2 regions of the Mycolicibacterium sp. TY81 genome follow, and region 1 is predicted to be linked to the other one. Evidence: riboswitches for the same ligand, from Rfam matches in the RefSeq annotation. Region 1 holds a riboswitch; the other holds the start of a gene.
What was found. Region 1 has a riboswitch for cobalamin ahead of KI240_RS21290 (CbtB domain-containing protein). Riboswitches for the same ligand answer to the same signal wherever they lie in the genome.

Region 1 (9,919 bases):
CGATCGTGCGCGAGTCCGACGGACTGGCCATGTCGTCGCGCAACCGCTACCTCGATGCTGAACAGCGCGAGCAGGCCGGGGCGTTGTCCGCGGCGCTGCTCGCCGGTAAGTACTCCGCGTCGCACGGCGCGGCCGCCGCACTCGATGCGGCCCGGGCGGTCCTCGACGAGGTACCCGCCATCGACGTCGACTATCTGGAAGTCCGGGACCCCTGGCTGGGTCCGGCACCGGCCTCGGGCCCGGCCCGGATGCTGGTGGTGGGCCGGCTCGGCACGACCAGATTGTTGGACAACATCGCCATCGACATCGGTGCATCCGCAGGGATCGACGGTCACCCCAATGTGGGGTCTGCCTTAGACCAGGACGGAAACCACGAATTACCTTGGAGGAATTGATGTTTCGCACCATGCTGAAGTCCAAGATTCACCGGGCCACGGTGACGCAGGCGGACCTGCACTACGTGGGTTCGGTGACCATCGACGCCGACCTGATGGACGCCGCCGACATCCTCGAGGGTGAGCAGGTCACCATCGTCGACATCGACAACGGCAACCGGCTGGTCACCTACGCCATCACCGGTGAGCGCGGCACCGGCATCATCGGGATCAACGGTGCCGCAGCGCATCTGATCCATCCGGGTGACCTGGTGATCCTCATCGCCTACGCCACCATGGACGATGCCGAGGCCCGCACGTACCAGCCGAACGTCATCTTCGTCGACGCGCAGAACCGGCAGATCGACTTCTCGCACGACGCCGCGCACGTCCCGGACGGCGTCGACGGCCTGCTGTCACCGCGGTAACGCCGGTGCTGCTGGCAATCGATGTCCGCAACACCCACACCATCGTCGGGTTGATCTCCGGCTCCGGAGATCACGCAAAAGTGGTGCAGAACTGGCGGATTCGGACCGAGTCGGAGGTGACGGCCGACGAGCTCGCGCTGACCATCGACGGCCTGATCGGTGACGACGCCGAAAACCTGCTCGGTGCAACGGGTTTGTCGACGGTGCCGTCGGTGCTGCACGAAATCCGGGTGATGCTGGACCAGTACTGGCCGAAGGTGCCGCACGTGCTGATCGAGCCGGGTGTGCGCACCGGCATCCCGCTGCTGGTCGACAACCCGAAAGAGGTCGGGGCCGACCGCATCGTCAACTGCCTTGCGGCGTACCACAAGTACGGCACCGCGGCCATCGTCGTCGACTTCGGGTCGTCGATCTGCGTCGACGTCGTCTCGGCCAAGGGTGAGTTCCTCGGTGGTGCCATCGCGCCCGGGGTCCAGGTGTCCTCTGATGCGGCCGCGGCCCGTTCGGCGGCGCTGCGCCGCGTCGAGCTGACCCGGCCGCGGTCGGTGATCGGCAAGAACACCGTCGAGTGCATGCAGGCCGGTGCGGTGTTCGGTTTCGCGGCCCTGGTGGACGGCCTGGTGAACCGCGTGCGTGACGATGTCGACGGCTTCGACGGAAACCACGTCACCGTGGTGGCCACCGGTCACACCGCGCAGCTGGTGCTGCCCGATCTACGGACCGTGCAGCACTACGAGAAGAACCTCACGCTCGACGGCCTCCGCCTGGTCTTCGAGCGCAACCAGCGCAACGCCCGCCGGGCCTAGAAGAACGTCCGGACTAACTCGACCACCCGGTGGTCGGCGTCGAGCACCGGGATCAGCTGCCACTTGTCGAACACCGTGCACGGGTGTGAGATGCCGAATTCCAGCCAGTCACCGACGGCCAGGTCCTGGTCGGCCGGTGCCAGCCGCAGGTAGGCGTGCTGGTCGTTGAGCTTCTCGACGCGGCTGTCGGGCCGCCCGTACGGCACGGGCAGGTCCTGGTCGAACGAGACGTCGCGGCGGCCCATGCCCACGATGGCGAGGTCGGGCTCGGGCCGGGACAGCACCTGCGCCCACACGCTGAGCGCGGGCTCCAGGTGGGCGCTGTCGGTGCGGCCGAGCGGCGTCGTGCGGGCGTAGAGACCGTCGTCGTGCGTCAGGTAGCAGCCGCTGCGCAGGACGGTCTGCACCGTCATGCCGTCGGGCCAACCGGTCAGGATGTCGGCGACCAGGTCGAAGTACGTGCTGCCGCCGGCCGTCGCCAGGATCTCGTCGGTCTCGAACAGCGTGTGCAACCGGATGACGGTGTCGCGCATGGTCTGCAGGTACGCCGAGACGGCAGCCACCGCGGCGTCACCGACCTCATGGCCGGTGGCCGCCTCGTATCCGGCGACGCCGACGAGCCGCAGCCGGTCCGAGTCCACCGCCGCGCGCGCCACGGCGTCGACGGTCTCGGCGTCGCGGCAGCCGGTGCGGCCGCCCGGCTGGCCGATCTCGACGCAGACGTCCACCTGGCGGCGCCGGCCGGTCAGCGCGGACGTCATCAACTGCACGCCACGCACCGAGTCCACCCAACAGGTCAGCTCGAAGTCGGGATTGGCGTCCAGCTCGGCGGCCAGCCAGCGCAGCCCGGTGACGTCGACGAGCTCGTTGGCCAGGATGATCCGGCGCACCCCGAACGCCCGAAACACCCGGACCTGGCTGATGGTGGCGGCCGTGACAGCCACTGCTCCCGCGCCGAGCTGACGGGCGAGAAGCTGCGGTGACATGTGGGTCTTGCCGTGCGGCGCGAGCTGTACGCCCCGGCGCCGGCACCAGCGCGCCATGGTGACCATGTTGTGCACCAGCGGCTGGGTACGCAGTGTGCACACCGGCGACACCGCGCCGTCGGCGAACAGACTGGGGCGTCGCCGGCACACCTGAGCAGGCGTCTGGCCCCACCACGAGGCCGGCAGTCCCTTGAATTTCCAGTCGATCGGCTCGTGGTCCAGCGCGTCTACGGCGGACTGCTCGAAACTGGTGGCCATGGGCTTCATTTAAGCTGGCATTTCGTGAGCGAAGCCGACAGCCCCGACATTCCCGAGCAGTTCCGCATCCGCCAGGCCAAGCGTGAGCGGCTGCTGGCCGAGGGGCGCGACCCGTATCCGGTCGAGGTGCCGCGTACCCACACCCTGGCCGAGCTGCGGGCGGCCTATCCGGAGCTCGCCGCGGACACCGCGACCGGTGACATCGTCGGCGTCGCAGGGCGTGTGGTGTTCGCCCGGAACTCCGGAAAACTGTGCTTCGCGACGCTGCAGGAGGGTGACGGCACACAGCTGCAGGCCATGCTGAGCCTGGACAAGGTGGGCCAGGAGTCGCTCGATGCCTGGAAGTCCGACGTCGACCTGGGCGACATCGTCTTCATCGAGGGCGAGGTCATCAGCTCCCGGCGCGGGGAATTGTCTGTGCTTGCCCAGAACTGGCAAATTGTGTCCAAGGCGCTGCGACCGCTTCCCGTCGCGCACAAGGAATTGAATGAAGAGACGCGGGTCCGGCAGCGGTACGTCGACCTGATCGTGCGGCCCGAGGCCCGCAATGTCGCCCGCCAGCGCATTGCGGTGGTGCGGGCATTGCGTTCGGCATTGGAGCGTCGCGGTTTTCTCGAAGTCGAGACCCCGATGCTGCAGACGCTGCCCGGTGGCGCTGCCGCCCGGCCATTCATCACGCACTCCAACGCGCTCGATGCGGATCTGTACCTGCGCATCGCGCCCGAGTTGTTCCTGAAGCGCTGCCTGGTCGGTGGCTTCGAGAAGGTTTTTGAGCTTAATCGGAACTTTCGCAACGAGGGCGCGGATTCCACGCATTCACCGGAATTTGCGATGTTGGAGACTTATCAGGCCTACGGCACATATGACGATTCCGCGATTGTGACGCGTGAGCTTATTCAGGAGGTTGCCGACGAGGCCATTGGTACCCGAATGGTCCCGCTGCCGGACGGTTCCACCTATGACCTCGATGGTGAATGGGCGACCATCGAAATGTATCCGTCGTTGTCGGAAGCGCTGGGTGAGGAGATCACCCCGGAGACTTCGGTCGAGTACCTGTGGAAGGTGGCCGAACGGCTCGGCGCCGAGATTCCCAGGGACCGCGGATACGGCCACGGGAAATTGATCGAGGAACTGTGGGAGCACACCGTCGGTGATCACCTTTGGGCGCCGACCTTCGTCCGGGATTTCCCGGTGGAGACCACGCCGCTCACTCGGGCCCACCGCAGTATTCCGGGCGTTACAGAAAAATGGGATCTGTATGTCCGGAAGTTCGAGCTCGCCACCGGATATTCGGAGTTGATCGATCCGGTGATTCAACGCGAGCGTTTCGAGGCGCAGGCGCGTGCCGCCGCTGCCGGTGACGACGAGGCAATGCGACTTGATGAGGATTTCCTTATCGCATTGGAGTATGCGATGCCGCCGACGACCGGAACAGGAATGGGACTCGACCGCTTGCTCATGGCGTTGACGGGGTTGACGATTAGGGACACGGTTTTGTTCCCGATTGTGCGGCGCCAAGCCGACTGAAAACTGAGCTGACCCTGAGACTTGTTGAAGGAATTGAACTCCTATGCCAGCATTGTTATGGCAGAGTCGATTCTGCATTTTTCCGAGGCAGAAGGGTTAGTGTGGGCCGATGGCAAAGAAAGTGACTGTCACGCTCGTCGACGATTTCGACGGTGAAGGTGCGGCGGATGAGACGGTCGAATTTGCTCTCGACGGGGTGAACTACGAGATCGACCTCACCACCAAGAACGCCACCAAGCTCCGGAATGATTTGAAGAAATGGGTCGAGGCCGGCCGTCGTGTCGGTGGTCGCCGCCGCGGCCGCGCCAGCACCGGCGCGACAGGACGGGGCCGCGCGTCCATCGACCGTGAGCAGAGCGCCGCGATCCGGGAATGGGCGCGCCGCAACGGCCACAATGTCTCCAGCCGGGGCCGTATCCCGGCGGAGATCATCGACGCGTTCCACGCCGCCACCTGAGCCCGCGGGCAACAGAATTCAGGATTGCCCGCAGTTTCTCTGTTCGCTTTCGGCGTAGCCCGGTCGGCCCGATCCGGGAAACGTTTCGTCGCCGCAGCGCGTTGGCCTTTTCGCAGCGCTGAGTGGCCTTGCGAGCTAGGGGATACCGCAGGGCACGCATGGTCGCCGCCCATTAGAGTGGACGGTAGGCGCACAGCGTCGCGACACGCGAAGTGACGTGGCAGGAGCTGCGCTACGAGGGAGAGCAGGTAACACCGATGTTCGAGAGATTCACCGACCGGGCCCGCCGGGTCGTCGTCCTGGCTCAAGAAGAAGCCCGGATGCTCAACCACAACTACATCGGCACCGAGCACATCCTGCTTGGCCTCATCCATGAGGGCGAGGGCGTAGCTGCCAAGTCGCTGGAATCGCTCGGCATCTCGCTCGAGGGTGTGCGTAGCCAGGTCGAGGAGATCATCGGCCAGGGCCAGCAGGCGCCGTCGGGCCACATTCCGTTCACGCCGCGCGCCAAGAAGGTGCTCGAGCTGTCGCTGCGTGAGGCGCTGCAGCTCGGCCACAACTACATCGGCACCGAGCACATCCTGCTCGGCCTGATCCGCGAGGGCGAGGGCGTCGCCGCCCAGGTGCTCGTGAAGCTGGGTGCGGAGCTGACCCGCGTGCGTCAGCAGGTCATCCAGCTGCTGTCGGGCTACCAGGGCAAGGAGACCGCCGAGGCCGGTACCGGTGGCCGCGGTGGCGAGACGGGCAACCCGTCGACGTCGCTCGTGCTGGACCAGTTCGGTCGCAACCTGACCGCCGCCGCCGCCGAGGGCAAGCTCGATCCGGTCATCGGCCGTGAGAAGGAAATCGAGCGGGTCATGCAGGTGCTGAGCCGCCGCACCAAGAACAACCCGGTGCTGATCGGTGAGCCCGGTGTCGGTAAGACCGCCGTCGTCGAGGGCCTGGCGCAGGCCATCGTGCACGGCGAGGTCCCCGAGACCCTGAAGGACAAGCAGCTCTACACGCTGGACCTGGGTTCGCTGGTCGCCGGCAGCCGTTACCGCGGTGACTTCGAAGAGCGCCTGAAGAAGGTGCTCAAGGAGATCAACACCCGCGGCGACATCATCCTGTTCATCGACGAGCTGCACACGCTCGTGGGTGCGGGTGCCGCCGAGGGCGCCATCGACGCCGCCAGCATCCTGAAGCCGAAGCTGGCCCGTGGCGAGCTGCAGACCATCGGTGCGACGACGCTCGACGAGTACCGCAAGTACATCGAGAAGGACGCCGCCCTCGAGCGCCGGTTCCAGCCGGTGCAGGTGGGTGAGCCGACCGTCGAGCACACCATCGAGATCCTCAAGGGTCTGCGGGACCGCTACGAGGCGCACCACCGCGTCTCCATCACCGACGGTGCGCTGGTCGCGGCCGCGACGCTGGCCGACCGCTACATCAACGACCGGTTCCTGCCGGACAAGGCCATCGACCTGATCGACGAGGCCGGTGCCCGCATGCGCATCCGCCGGATGACCGCTCCGCCAGACCTGCGCGAGTTCGACGAGAAGATCGCCGATGCGCGCCGGGAGAAGGAATCGGCCATCGACGCGCAGGACTTCGAGAAGGCAGCCCGGCTGCGCGACTCGGAGAAGACGCTGGTCGCCCAGCGCGCCGAGCGCGAGAAGCAGTGGCGTTCGGGTGACCTCGACGTGGTCGCCGAGGTCGACGACGAGCAGATCGCCGAGGTCCTGGGCAACTGGACCGGCATCCCGGTCTTCAAGCTGACCGAGGCCGAGACCACCCGTCTGCTGCGCATGGAAGATGAGCTGCACAAGCGGATCATCGGCCAGGTCGACGCCGTCAAGGCGGTCTCGAAGGCCATCCGGCGTACCCGCGCCGGCCTGAAGGACCCGAAGCGTCCGTCGGGCTCGTTCATCTTCGCCGGCCCGTCCGGCGTCGGTAAGACCGAGCTGTCGAAGGCGCTGGCCGAGTTCCTGTTCGGCGACGACGACGCGCTCATCCAGATCGACATGGGTGAGTTCCACGACCGCTTCACCGCGTCGCGGCTGTTCGGTGCCCCTCCGGGCTACGTCGGCTACGAAGAGGGCGGCCAGCTCACCGAGAAGGTGCGCCGCAAGCCGTTCAGTGTGGTGCTGTTCGACGAGATCGAGAAGGCCCACCAGGAGATCTACAACAGCCTCCTGCAGGTTCTCGAGGACGGCCGCCTGACCGACGGTCAGGGTCGCACTGTCGACTTCAAGAACACCGTGCTGATCTTCACCTCGAACCTCGGTACGAGCGACATCAGCAAGGCGGTTGGCCTCGGCTTCACCCAGGGTGGCGGCGAGAACAACTACGAGCGGATGAAGCTCAAGGTGCACGACGAGCTGAAGAAGCACTTCCGCCCGGAGTTCCTGAACCGTATCGACGACATCATCGTGTTCCACCAGCTGACGCAGGACGAGATCATCCAGATGGTCGACCTGATGATCGGCCGGGTGTCCAAGCAGCTCAAGGCCAAGGACATGGAGATGGAGCTGACCGACAAGGCCAAGGCACTGCTGGCCAAGCGCGGCTTCGATCCGGTCCTGGGTGCCCGCCCGCTGCGTCGGACCATCCAGCGCGAGATCGAGGACCAGCTCTCCGAGAAGATTCTCTTCGAGGAGGTCGGCCCCGGTCAGCTGGTCACCGTGGACGTCGACAACTGGGACGGCGAGAGCAACAACACCGAGGATGCGGTGTTCACGTTCGCCGGCCGTCGCAAGGAATCGGCCGACCTGGCCGAGGCCGCTGCGACTGCCTCGGAGTAGTCAGCCAACGTGAAAAGCCCCCGATTCGTCGGGGGCTTTTCCGTTTGGTCAGCCGACGAGTTTCCCGTGCTCTTCGAACAGCGGGCGGTACTTCGCATCGCAGTTCTTGAGCGCCCAGTCGTTGAGCGCCTTCATGTTGTCGAGCATCGCGTCCATCTTGTTGGGATCGGCGAGGTCTTCGAGGTAGCGATGCGGTTCGGCGGGCGCCGCGGCGATGAGTTCGCCCTGCGTAACGGGCGCGTCCTTGAGCAGGTCGTCGACGATCTGGCTCTGGTTTGCCGCACCGCTGCCGAATGCCGAGTTCATGTCGCGCAGCTTGCGGGCGACCAGCTTCGCGTCGAGTGTGCAGAAGTCGCCGGCGCCGCTGTTGCCGGCCGCGGCGGTCGCTCCGGCCGTGCCCGCGCTCGAGTTCGAACTGTGGCCGGCGGTGCCACATCCGGCCACCGCGAGCGTGGCGGCGGTGGCGACTGTGCAGACCAATCTGGCCGTGGTGGCGAACAACATCGCAGTGCCTTTCCGTCGCTGTGCAGGGGGTCGAGATCGACGCTAAGCGCCCGGCGGTGCCACGGATATAAGGGAAGTCCCTACGGATCTGCGCGGACGGGAAACGGTTCGGTGTATCTTGATCCCGTTACGACGGTGCATGGAAGCCGGTGAGAATCCGGCACGGTTGCGCCACTGTGAGCCCTCTGCGGCGAGTCAGATCTTTCGCCGTCGTGCAGAACCGAACAATGTAGGGGCGCGTGACCCCGTAGGAGGTTTGACCATGACGAGTATTGCGGTTTCCAAGCCGGGCGTATCGACCAAGGCGCTTTCGGCCACTCGAGTGGCAGTGCTGCTGGGCGTGACGATCTTCCTGGCCATGCTGGCGTACTACCTCGTCGGCATCGACGAGGGCATGATGTCGATGTTCGGCAAGACCGTCGTGGTCCACGAGTGGGTGCACGACTCGCGGCACTTCCTCGGCTTCCCCTGCCACTGACGCAAGGGACTTTCATGGAAATCCGCGTCATCGGGCGCGGAGCCCTCGCCGGTCTGATCGCCGGCATTCTGGGGTTCCTGTTTGCCTGGATTTTTGCTGAACCCACCATCGACAAGGCCATCGACTACGAATCCGGCCGCATGAACGTGCTCTCGACCGTCCACACGGCCATGGGCCATCCGGTCGAGCCGGACGGGCCCGAGCTGTTCAGCCGGTCCATCCAGTCGGGTATCGGTGCGGCCACCGGCATCATCGCGTTCTCTGTGGCGATGGGTGCGCTGGTGGCTGTCGCGTATCTGGTACTGCACGGCCGGTTCCAGGTCCGGCCCAAGGTGCTGGGCTGGACCACCGCCGGTTTCGGCTTCCTGGGTGTGTACCTGTTGCCGTTCGTGAAATACCCGTCGAACCCGCCCGCTGTCGGCCATGAATTCACCATGGAGGCCCGCGGTTTCCTGTACCTGGGAATGGTGTGGGGGTCGCTGGCCCTGCTGGGCCTCGCGGTGTTCGCCGCGCGCAAGCTGTCTGCGAAGGTCGGCTGGGCGCGTGCCGTCGGAATCTCGGTGCTCGGCTTCTTCGTGCTGTACGGCGGTCTGCTGGCGGCGCTGCCGTCGCTGGGTGATCTGGCCGCCAATGTCGAGCACGCGGGCGAGTTCGGCTTCGCGCGCGCCGCCACCGAGACGCCGCAGCCGATCACCAACACCTTCGATACGCCGGTCACCGTCGACGGCAAGGTCTACGCCCCCGGGCAGTTGATCTACCCCGGATTCGACGCCGACCTGCTGTGGAAGTTCCGGTGGTACTCGCTGATCGACCAGGCGTTGATCTGGACGGTCATCGGGCTGGTGTTCGGCGGGCTCGTCGAGCGCTACCTCGGTGGCGCCAGGAAGGCCGCACCGGCACAGGACGTGGCAGCCGCGCTCTGACGATTGCGGTTGCCGCGCACTACAGTTCGAGGCATACCGACACAGAAAGGCGGCAGCATGCTGGTTGTCACGACGAATGACCTGCCCGGGTGGGAGATTCAGCGGGTCTGCGGTGAGGTGTTCGGCCTCACCGTCCGGTCCCGGAACGCCTTCGCGCAGATGGGCGCCGGGTTCAAGGCGATGTTCGGCGGCGAGCTGCAGGGCATGACCAAGAACCTCGCCGAGAGCCGCAACGAAGCCATGGGCCGGCTGCTCCAGGAATGTCACGCCCGCGGCGGCAATGCCATCATCGGGATGCGGTTCGACACCACCGAGATCGGTGACGTGTGGACCGAGATCTGCGCGTACGGCACTGCGGTACAAGCGGTTCCGGTCACCGACGCCGCCCGCTACACCGC
Region 2 (9,919 bases), 920 kb from region 1:
TCAGACCGTCCAGAGCCGCGGTGAACATGTCCTGGTTGGAGGCGTTTGCGTACGCGCCATCGGATCGCGCGAAGGGAATGCGGTTACCACCCAGGACTGCCACGCGGCGGCGGCTGTTGGTCTCGGCCACGGTTTTTCTCCAGTTCGGTTTGACGTTGGATGACTGAGGCAAGATGTTGCTTGACGCCTATATTACCCACCGTTCTTACTCTGGAGTAAGTTCGTCTCTGACAAGACGGTTCCGTCTATACGACATACGTCCGCAGAAAGGTCCGCAATGGCTGACGTCCTCTCCCAAGTCCTCACCTCCGGTCCCGGTTCGTTCCTGGCCAAGCAGCTCGGCGTACCCCAGCCCCAGCCGCTGCGCCGCTACAAGGCCGGCGAGCCCCCGCTGGCCGGCCCCCTCCTGATCGGTGGCGAAGGCCGCGTGGCCGAGCCGCTGCGCGCGGCCCTCGCCGACGACTACGACCTCGTGGGCAACAACGTCGGCGGCCGCTGGGCCGACTCGTTCGGTGGCCTGCTGTTCGACGCCACCGGCATCACCAAGCCCGAGCAGCTCAAGCAGCTCCACCAGTTCTTCACCCCCGTGCTGCGCAACCTCGCCGCCAACAGCCGCGTCGTCGTCGTCGGCACCACGCCCGACGAGACCGACAGCATCGATGAGCGCATCGCCCAGCGTGCCCTCGAAGGCTTCACCCGCTCGCTCGGCAAGGAGCTGCAGCGCGGCGCCACCATCGGGCTCGTCTACCTGTCGGCCAAGGCCGCGCCCGCCGCCTCGGGCATCGAGTCGACCATCCGCTTCCTGCTGTCGGGCAAGTCGGCGTACGTCGACGGCCAGGTGTTCTACGTCGGCGCCGCCGACTCCGTCGCCCCGGCCGACTGGGACAAGCCGCTGGCCGGGAAGGTCGCACTCGTGACCGGTGCCGCCCGCGGCATCGGCGCCGAGATCGCCCGCGTGTTCGCGCGCGACGGCGCGTCCGTCGTCGCCATCGACGTCCCGCAGGCCGCTGACGCACTGGCCGAGACCGCCGCCGCGGTCGGTGGCACCGCGCTGGCCCTGGACGTGACGGCCGACGACGCCGTCGCCCAGATCGTCGCGCATCTCACCGAGCACCACGGTGGCAAGGCCGACGTCCTCGTCAACAACGCCGGCATCACCCGCGACAAGCTGCTCGCCAACATGGACGACGCCCGCTGGGACTCGGTCATCGCCGTGAACCTGCTTGCGCCGCAACGTCTTGCGCAGGGGCTGGTGGAGAACGGCACCATCGGCGAGGGCGGACGCATCGTGGGCCTGTCGTCGATGGCCGGTATCGCCGGTAACCGCGGCCAGACCAACTACGCCGCCACCAAGGCCGGCATGATCGGCATGACCGACGCGTTCGCCCCGGTGTTCGGCGAGAAGGGCGTCACCATCAACGCCGTCGCGCCGGGCTTCATCGAGACCAAGATGACCGACGCCATCCCGCTGGCCACCCGCGAGGTGGGCCGCCGCCTCAACTCGCTGTTCCAGGGCGGCCTGCCGGTCGACGTCGCCGAGCTGATCGCCTACTTCGCCAGCCCCGCCTCGAATGCCGTGACCGGCAACACGATTCGGGTCTGCGGCCAGGCCCTGTTGGGCGCGTGATGAGCGCTTGCGCGAAGAACAGGAGGCAGTAGTCATGGCGCAACCGAACGGATTGTTGAACATGGCGCGGGCGGTGGCGGGTGCGCTGCCGTTCGTGTCGCGGGGTTCCACCTTGCCGGCCCGCACCGTGACGGTGTCGGGCCTGACCATCGACCCGAAGAATGTCGCCGAGTACGCCGCGGTGACCGGGCTGCGGTTCGGCGACACCGTGCCGCTGACGTACCCGTTCGCGCTGACCTTCCCGACCATGATGTCGCTGGTCACCGGGTTCGATTTCCCGTTCGCCGCAATGGGTTCGGTGCACATCGAGAACCACATCACCCAGCACCGGCCCATCAAGGTGACCGACGAACTGGACATCGCGGTGCGCGCGGAGAACCTGCGCGAGCACCGCAAGGGCCTGCTGGTCGACATCATCACGGACGTCAAGGTCGGCAATGACCTGGTGTGGAACCAGATCACCACGTTCCTGCACCAGCAGCGGACCAGCCTGTCGGGTGAGCCGAAGCCGGAGCCGGTGAAGCAGCCGAAGCTGCCGCCGCCCAACGCGGTCATCAGCATCACACCGGGCCAGATTCGGCACTACGCCGATGTCGGTGGCGACCACAACCCGATCCACACCAGCTCGATCGGCGCCAAGCTGTTCGGCTTCCCGACCGCCATCGCGCACGGGATGTTCAGTGCCGCAGCGGTTCTGGCCAACATCGAGGGCCAGTTGCCGGATGCGGTCAAGTATTCGGTCAAGTTCGGCAAGCCGGTGCTGCTGCCCGCCAAGGTGGGGCTGTACGTCGAACCGATTGAGGGCGGCTGGGAGCTGGCGCTGCGCAACCTGTCGAAGGGCTACCCGCACCTGACGGCGACGGTCACCGAGCTGTAGCTCGACGCGGGCGCTTCAGGCGCCCGGGCGTGTCGGCTCTCCTGTGGCACTTGCGATTTGGAGCCGTCGACTTTCCTTGACTGTCAGGGAAAGTTGACGGCTCCAGGCGAGACATGTTGGTCGGCAGACAGAGGCCACCAATGCGCCGAACGTGAAGTTGATGGCGAGATTCCATCGGCAGATTCATACGGTCAAGACAACATCCATTGATTTGGGAGGTTGTCGTGCCCAGTGGGTATCCGCATTCGAAGCAGACCCGGCGGGAGTTGTTTGACCGGGTGTGTCAGGGCGCTCCATTAATCGAGACGGCCAAGGCGATGGGTGTGTCGACGACCTCGGCGTGGGTGTGGTGGCGCAACGCTGGTGCGATGAAACTGATCATGGGCAGCGGCATGCACGGGCTGGCCGAGGCCGGCGTTCCCGATCGGCCCGGTGGACGGGGGCATCGGCTCAGTCTCGATGAGCGCATCGCGATCATGCGGGGCCGCGATGCTGGCCTGACTTATGAGCAGATCGGTACGCAGATCGGCCGCCACCGCAGCGTCATCTGGCGTGAGGTGCGGCGCAACAGCAATGCCGACGGCGACTACCACGCCCGGATGGCACACGGGCGGGCGGCGCAGAGGTCACACCGACCAAAAGCGTTCAAACTCAACGACACCGCGCTGTGCGCCGCCATCGAAACGTGGATGGATGACGGGTGGAGCCCGAAACTGATCGCCGAGATGTTGGCCCGCGATCACCCGCATGACAGGCTCAAACGCGTGAGCCACGAAACCATCTACCAGTGCCTTTACGTGCAGGGCCGTGGCCAACTGCGCGCTGATCTGAACAAGTGCCTGTCCACCAAACGGGCCGCCCGCAAGCCCCGCGACCACACCGAACGCCGCGGCAAGTTCACCGATGTGTTCACCATCAGTGACCGGCCAGCCGAGGCCAATGACCGTGCCGTGCCGGGACATTGGGAAGGCGACCTGATCCTGGGTACTCGCGGCGGCAGCGCGATCGGCACCCTGGTCGAACGCAGCACCCGGTTCACCATCTTGTTGCACCTACCCGACGATCACACCGCCGACTCGGTGGCCGCGGCGATGATCGCGGCGATGAGTGAGCTGCCCGAACACCTGCGCCGCAGCATCACCTGGGACCGCGGCAGCGAGATGGCGAACTGGCGTGACATCAAACTGGCGCTCAAGGCGCCGGTCTACTTCTGCGATCCGCACTCACCCTGGCAGCGCGGGAGCAACGAGAACACCAACCGGCTGCTGCGGTTCTGGTTCGAAAAAGGCACCGACCTGAGCGTGCACACCAAAGCCGACCTCACCCGTATCCAGGACACCCTCAACAAGCGTCCCCGACCCACTCTCGATCTGGACACCCCAGCCCAACGCCTAGCCGCGCTCTTGAACCAAGCCGCCTAGCCACGTTGCACTAATCGATTGACTTTGAGATCGAAATCCGGCTATCCACTTCACGTTCGGCGCGACCAGACGCTCGGCGTCACGGCGGCAACTTCCGCGAGCAGCTCGCGAGTTAAGGCGGGAGCAGCTGGATCGACGGGCGGCCGGTGTCATCGACCGTGACCCGCGCCGCGACGCCGTAGACCGCCGAAATCAGTTCGGCGGTGAGGACTTCGGCGGGGGTCCCTGCCGCGACGACCCGCCCCTCGTCGAGCACGACGAGCCGGTCGCAGAACAGTGCCGCCAGCGTCAGGTCGTGCAGCGTCACCACCGCTGTCACGGGCAGCGCGCGGATGAGTGCCAACAGCTCGAACTGGTGCCGGATGTCGAGGTGATTGGTGGGTTCGTCGAGCAGCAGTTCGCGGGGCTCCTGCGCGAGGGCCCGGGCGATCTGTACCCGCTGCTGTTCGCCACCGGACAGCGTGCGCCAATCCCGGTCGCGCATGGCGGTCGTCTCGGTCTGTGCCAGGGCACGCTCGACGGCGTGGCCGTCGGCCGCGGTGTCGCCAGACCAGATGCCACGGTGCGGAATTCGGCCCAGGCGCACGATCTGTTCGACGGTCAGGTCCAGCTCGGTGCTGACCTGCTGTTCGACCACCGCGACGCGTTGCGCCACCGCACGACGACGAAGATCGGCGAGCCGTCGGCCGTCGAGCAGCACGGCGCCGGCGTCGGGCTGCCGCAATCCGGCGAGCAGGCGCAACAGCGACGACTTGCCGGCGCCGTTGGGCCCGAGCAGCCCCAGCGTCTCGCCGTCCGCCACGGCCAGCGAGACCCCGTCGATGACGAGCCGCCCGCCGGCCGTCCAGCAGACGGACTCCGCGGTGAGCGCGCCCGTCATCGAATCCTCCTGCGCCGAGCGAGAATCCACATGAAGATCGGCACACCGACGAGCGCGGTCACCACGCCGACCGGCAATTCCTGCGGCGCAAACACCGTGCGGGCCGCCGCGTCGACCCACACCAGGAAGATCGCGCCGGCGACCGCCGTGACCGGTAGCAGCCGCCGGTGCGATGGCCCGACGATCATCCGCGCCGCGTGCGGCAACACCAGCCCGACGAATCCGATGGCGCCGGCGGCACTCACCAGCACGGCCGTCAGGAGCGCCGTCGTCGCCAACAAGACGGCGCGGACGCGCCGCACCGAGACACCCAACGCGGCGGCCGCATCACGACCGAAGGCGAACGCGTCCAAGGCATCTGACTGCAGCCAGCAGATCGCCAGGCAGGCCGCGCACACGGCACCGCACAGCGCCACCTGAGACCAGCCGGCCCCCGCCAGCGAGCCGAGCAACCAGAACAGCACCCCGCGCGTCTGTTGCGTGTCGGCCGACGAGAACACCACCATTGCCGTGGCCGCGGAAAAGAGCTGGGTGCCAGCGACACCGGCCAGCAGCACGCGGTCCTGCCCGCCGCCGGACACCGCGGCGAGGGCCAGCACCAGAACGAAGGCGATCACCGCACCGACGAACGCACCACCCGACAGCGTCAGTGCACCGCCGATACCCGTGACCACGACCAGCACGGCTCCCGTCGACGCGCCGGACGAGATGCCCAGCATGAACGGGTCGGCCAGCGGATTGCGCATCAGCGACTGTAGGATCGCGCCGCAGATGCCCAGGCCCGCACCACAGATCGCGGCCAACAGCGCGCGTGGCAGCCGCAGCTCCCAGACGATGCCGTCGTCGATCGGCGCGACATCCGCCGGGCGGCCCCAAACATGTTGCGCGACGACGGCATACACGTCGACGAAGCCGAGGTCGGCCGGCCCGATGATCATAGCCGCCGCGATCGACAGCGCCAGGACCACCAGGCCGAACGTCGTCATAGCAGCCGTACGCACGGCCGTCAGGACTTCCCGCCCAGCCCGAATGAACGCAGCCCGGACGCGACGGTCTCGACAGCGTCGACGTTGCGCAGCGACGGATCCATCGCGCTGGCCGGCAAGACAATCCACCGCTTCTGCCGCACGGCCTTCAACTTGCTTGCTGCCGGGTCGGTTTCGAGGAACTTGATCTTGTCGGCGACGCTGTCGCCATCCTTGCCGCGGGTGAGATCAGCGAGCACCAGCACGTCCGGATCGCGCTGCAGGATCGCTTCCCACGAGATCTCCGGCCACAGCTGCCGGTTGTCGGCGAACACGTTGCGCGCCCCCACCGCCGTGGTGATGATGCCCGGCGCTCCGCAGCAACCCGCGATGTACGGCGTTCTGGTACCGGCGTACCACCACATCAGGGAGGTATCGCCGGCCTCGAGGCCGCTCGTCGCGGTCGCCATGCGCGCCCGCAGCGTCGACACCAGCTTGTCACCACGCTCGGCAACACCGAAAACCTTGGCAACATCACCGATTTCGGCGTACATGTCGTCGAGCGTCAGCGCGCGTTGTTGCGCCGCGTCCTGACCGCCGCACTCGCTGGAGGACTGGTAGGTCGGCACTCCCAGCCGCTCGAACCGATCGCGCGGGGCGACACCCTGATCGGTGAACGACCAGTCGAACGTCGCGTACACGAAGTCGGGTTTCTCTTTCAGCACCCGCTCGAATGACGGGAAATCGCGGCTCAGCACAGGCACTTTGGCGTTGTCGGCGGCAAGGTCCGGCCGGACGTCGTCGCTCCAGGACGAGGTACCGGCCATCCGGTCGGCGAGCCCGAGGGCCAGGAGCAGCTCGCTGGCCGGCTGATTGATCGAAACCGCGCGCTGCGGCGGCGATTTCACCGTCACCGTACGTCCGCAGTTCTCCAGCGTGACGGGATAGCCGGCGGCTGCGGCGTTGACAGTTCCGGTCGCCCGCGGTCCGCCACATGAGCAGACGAGCGAAACGACCAGTGCGACAAGCACAATGGTACGTAGAGACACGGCGGCGCCTTCCGATCCGGGACTCGGGTCGCGGAGTCCATGCGTGGGCGGGTCCTCGCGCCGCCAGGCCGCGAGAGCCCGAGCCAGCAGGTCTTCGGACTCGGGATCATCCAGGCCGGAGCGCCTTCCCAGCCCGCGTGGGGCCAGTGGCCGTTGCTCCGCCTGTCCTCCTTACCGCTGCGCGTCAGTTCCGGTTTCGCACCGGATTCCCTGACCCAACCGCGTTGGGTTCGACTGGCTCGAATCGGACCATACCAGCGCCGCGGCGGGGCCGCGCCGGCGTGAGAGCCCCGGACGCGCCGACGGTCCGCGAATGTGCGACCAGACCGCCAGAATCGCTGGGAGGGCGATCTGTGTGCACCGTCGCGGCGCCGCGGGAGCGCGAGAAACCTACGACTCGGCGCGCTTGCCCTTCAGGCCACGCCAGAAGAGGTTGATCATCAGCTCGGTGGCGTCGTTGACGTCCGTGTCGCCCGCGCTGACACGGGACGCGATGGCCTCACCCGCACCCACCAGGGCCACGGCCATCATCTCGAAGTCACTGTCCGGCTCCGGGTTTCGGGTACCCGCGCTGAGCAGCCGCGCCACCAGGTCGATGATCTTCTCGCGACCCTCACGCACGGTGTGGGCGAACGCCTGCGAGCTGGTGGCCTGCGTGTAGAGCACGATCCACGACGCCCGGTTGCGGTCGATGTACGTCATGAACGACAGCACGGCGTTGCGCAGCAGGTCGCGCGGGCTCTGCGCGAAGTTGATGTCCGCACGGACGGTGTCGACGAAGCGCGTCAGCTCCCGGTCCAGGCAGGCTGCGAACAGCTCTTCCTTGGAGCCGTAGTAGAGGTACAGCATCGGCTTGGAGATCTCGGCCTGCGCGGCGATCGCGTCCATCGAGGTCTCGTGATAGCCGTTCACCGAGAACATCTGCACGGCGGCGTCGAGCATCTGCTGTTCGCGGACGGCCCGCGGCAGCCGCTTGGTTCCACCTGCCATCAGATCAGGGTATGCAACGAGCGGCCTACTTCACGCATTTCGCGCCCGGCCCCTTCATGCCCGCCACCCGCAGCACCGACTTGTCGACCTGCGCCTGGTCCAGCTGCCCGGCCTGCACCGCCGCCTCCAGCTTGTCGAGCACGTCCGGGACGCCGTCGGTGGTGATCCACAGCGCGACGTCCGCGCCGGCCTGCAGCGCCTTGAGCGCCGCGTCGGCCACGCCGAAGTGCTGGGTGATGGCGGCCATGCCGGTCAGGTCGTCGGTGAACACCACGCCGTCGAACGGCGGGCCGCCGTACTCGCCGCTGCGCAGCAGGTCGTAGGCCGGCTTGCTCAGGCTGGCCGGGTCGTCGCCCTGCGTCAGTCCCGGCACCTGCAGGTGGCCGACCATCACAGCGACGGGCTGCTGCGTCGTCAGCGTCCGGTACGGCACCAGGTCGTTGTCTTTGAGCGCCTCCAGCGGCGGCGTCTTCACCCCGCCCGTGTGCGAGTCGCCCGAGCCGTGCCCGTGCCCCGGGAAGTGCTTGAGCACCGGGACGAGCCCCGCCTCACGCAGCCCCGCGGCGTACGCACCGGCGTACTCGGTCACCTTCTGCGGGTCCGCGCCGAACGAGCGGTCGCCGATGACCTCGTCGTCGGCCTCCTCGGTGACGTCGGCGTCGGGCGCGAAGTCGACGGTGATGCCGAACTTGTCCTTCATCTGCTGCCCGCGGTCCTTGGCGATGGCCTGAACCTCGGCCGGGGTCTTGGTCGCCGCCAGCACGCGCGCCGACTCCTGCGGGCCGATCAGCTTCTTCAGCCGGGACACCCGGCCGCCCTCCTCGTCGATGCTGACCGCCAGCGGCAGCGCGCCGGATGCGGCCTGCAGCGCCGGGATCGAACCGTCCGACAGCATCGACAGATCCGTCCAGCTGCCGATGAAGATGCCGCCGACCTGCTGCTGCGTCACCGCGGCGCGGGCGTCGGCGGCGTCCTTGACACCCACCATGAGCAGCTGGGCCAGCTTCTGGCGCAGGGTGAGCGTGCTGAGCAGCGCGTGCGGATCGCACGGCGGTGAGGTCGGTGCGGGCGCGTCCATCGGCTTGCTCGACGACGCGGTGCTGGAGGCCTGGCTGGACGTACTGGACGCGGCCGGACGGTCGGACGACGACGAGCAACCGGCGACCAATCCGGACACCAGTGCCAGCGCGCCGAGGGTTCGGGTCAGGGACATGGGTTTCGAGCCTAACGGTTCCGGTCGCGGTCCCCCGGGACCCCGTGAGACGGCCGCCGAAACGGGGCCCAGGCAGGTCGCCATGCTAGTTTGGGCGCCATGGACCGCTTCCTCGTGCCCGCCGGAGCCAGCATCGTGGTCGGTCTGTTGCTCGGCGCCGCAGCGGTCTTCGGCACCACGCTGATGCTGGAGCAGGACACCAAGCCGACGCTGCAATCGGGCGATCCAGCGTCATCGGTGCTCAACCGGGTCGAATACGGCAACCGCAGCTGATCCCGCAGCGCCGCTCTCCCGGCGCTGCCTATGGGTCGTCAGCGCGGCCGCACTGGTCCTGACGTTCGCCCAGTCACCGGGCCGGGTCTCGCCCGACACCAAACTCGATCTCACCGCCAACCCCGCACGCTTCCTGGCGCGGGCGGCGAATCTGTGGAGCAGCGACCTCCCCTTCGGCCAGTCGCAGAACCAGGCCTACGGCTACCTGTTCCCGCACGGCACGTTCTTCCTCGCCGGTGATGTCATCGGCCTGCCCGGCTGGGTGACGCAGCGGCTGTGGTGGGCGTTGCTGCTCGTCGTCGGCTTCTGGGGCGTCATCAGGGTCGCCGAGGCGCTCGGCATCGGGAGCCGGTCGTCGCGCGTGCTCGCCGCCGTGGCGTTCGCGCTGTCCCCGCGGGCGCTGACGACGCTGGGCGCCATCTCCTCCGAGACCCTGCCGATGATGCTGGCGCCGTGGGTGCTGCTGCCGGTGATCCTGGCGCTGCGCGGTGACTCGGGGATTTGTGCACGATTTTCCGCGGTGAGCGCGGAAAATCGTGCACAAATCACGCCTGGAATCCGGCAGTTGGCCGCCCGCTCGGCCGTCGCCGTCGCGCTGATGGGCGCGGTGAACGCCGTCGCGAC

Region 2: linked by a shared signal. The riboswitch ahead of KI240_RS25450 (ABC transporter substrate-binding protein) and the one ahead of KI240_RS21290 (CbtB domain-containing protein) in region 1 are both predicted to bind cobalamin.

Annotation. Positions count from the first base shown of each region.
Region 1 covers NZ_AP023362.1:4,417,767-4,427,685, reverse strand. The annotation lists gene panC (pantoate--beta-alanine ligase) at 1-395, shown strand, start outside; gene panD (aspartate 1-decarboxylase) at 395-802, shown strand; gene KI240_RS21320 (type III pantothenate kinase) at 808-1,608, shown strand; gene KI240_RS21315 (alanine racemase) at 1,605-2,852, opposite strand; gene lysS (lysine--tRNA ligase) at 2,877-4,379, shown strand; gene lsr2 (histone-like nucleoid-structuring protein Lsr2) at 4,489-4,836, shown strand; gene clpC1 (ATP-dependent Clp protease ATP-binding subunit) at 5,094-7,616, shown strand; gene KI240_RS21295 (hypothetical protein) at 7,665-8,120, opposite strand; adenosylcobalamin (AdoCbl) riboswitch at 8,250-8,334, shown strand; gene KI240_RS21290 (CbtB domain-containing protein) at 8,383-8,598, shown strand; gene KI240_RS21285 (CbtA family protein) at 8,613-9,521, shown strand; gene KI240_RS21280 (YbjQ family protein) at 9,579-9,919, shown strand, end outside.
Region 2 covers NZ_AP023362.1:5,341,474-5,351,392, reverse strand. The annotation lists gene KI240_RS25480 (acetyl-CoA C-acetyltransferase) at 1-130, opposite strand, end outside; gene KI240_RS25475 (3-oxoacyl-ACP reductase) at 278-1,627, shown strand; gene KI240_RS25470 (MaoC/PaaZ C-terminal domain-containing protein) at 1,662-2,504, shown strand; gene KI240_RS25465 (IS30 family transposase) at 2,729-3,925, shown strand; gene KI240_RS25460 (ABC transporter ATP-binding protein) at 4,038-4,805, opposite strand; gene KI240_RS25455 (FecCD family ABC transporter permease) at 4,802-5,791, opposite strand; gene KI240_RS25450 (ABC transporter substrate-binding protein) at 5,812-6,819, opposite strand; cobalamin riboswitch at 6,888-7,073, opposite strand; gene KI240_RS25445 (TetR/AcrR family transcriptional regulator) at 7,210-7,809, opposite strand; gene KI240_RS25440 (glycoside hydrolase family 3 N-terminal domain-containing protein) at 7,835-9,022, opposite strand; gene KI240_RS25435 (DUF2613 domain-containing protein) at 9,122-9,295, shown strand; gene KI240_RS25430 (alpha-(1->3)-arabinofuranosyltransferase) at 9,246-9,919, shown strand, end outside.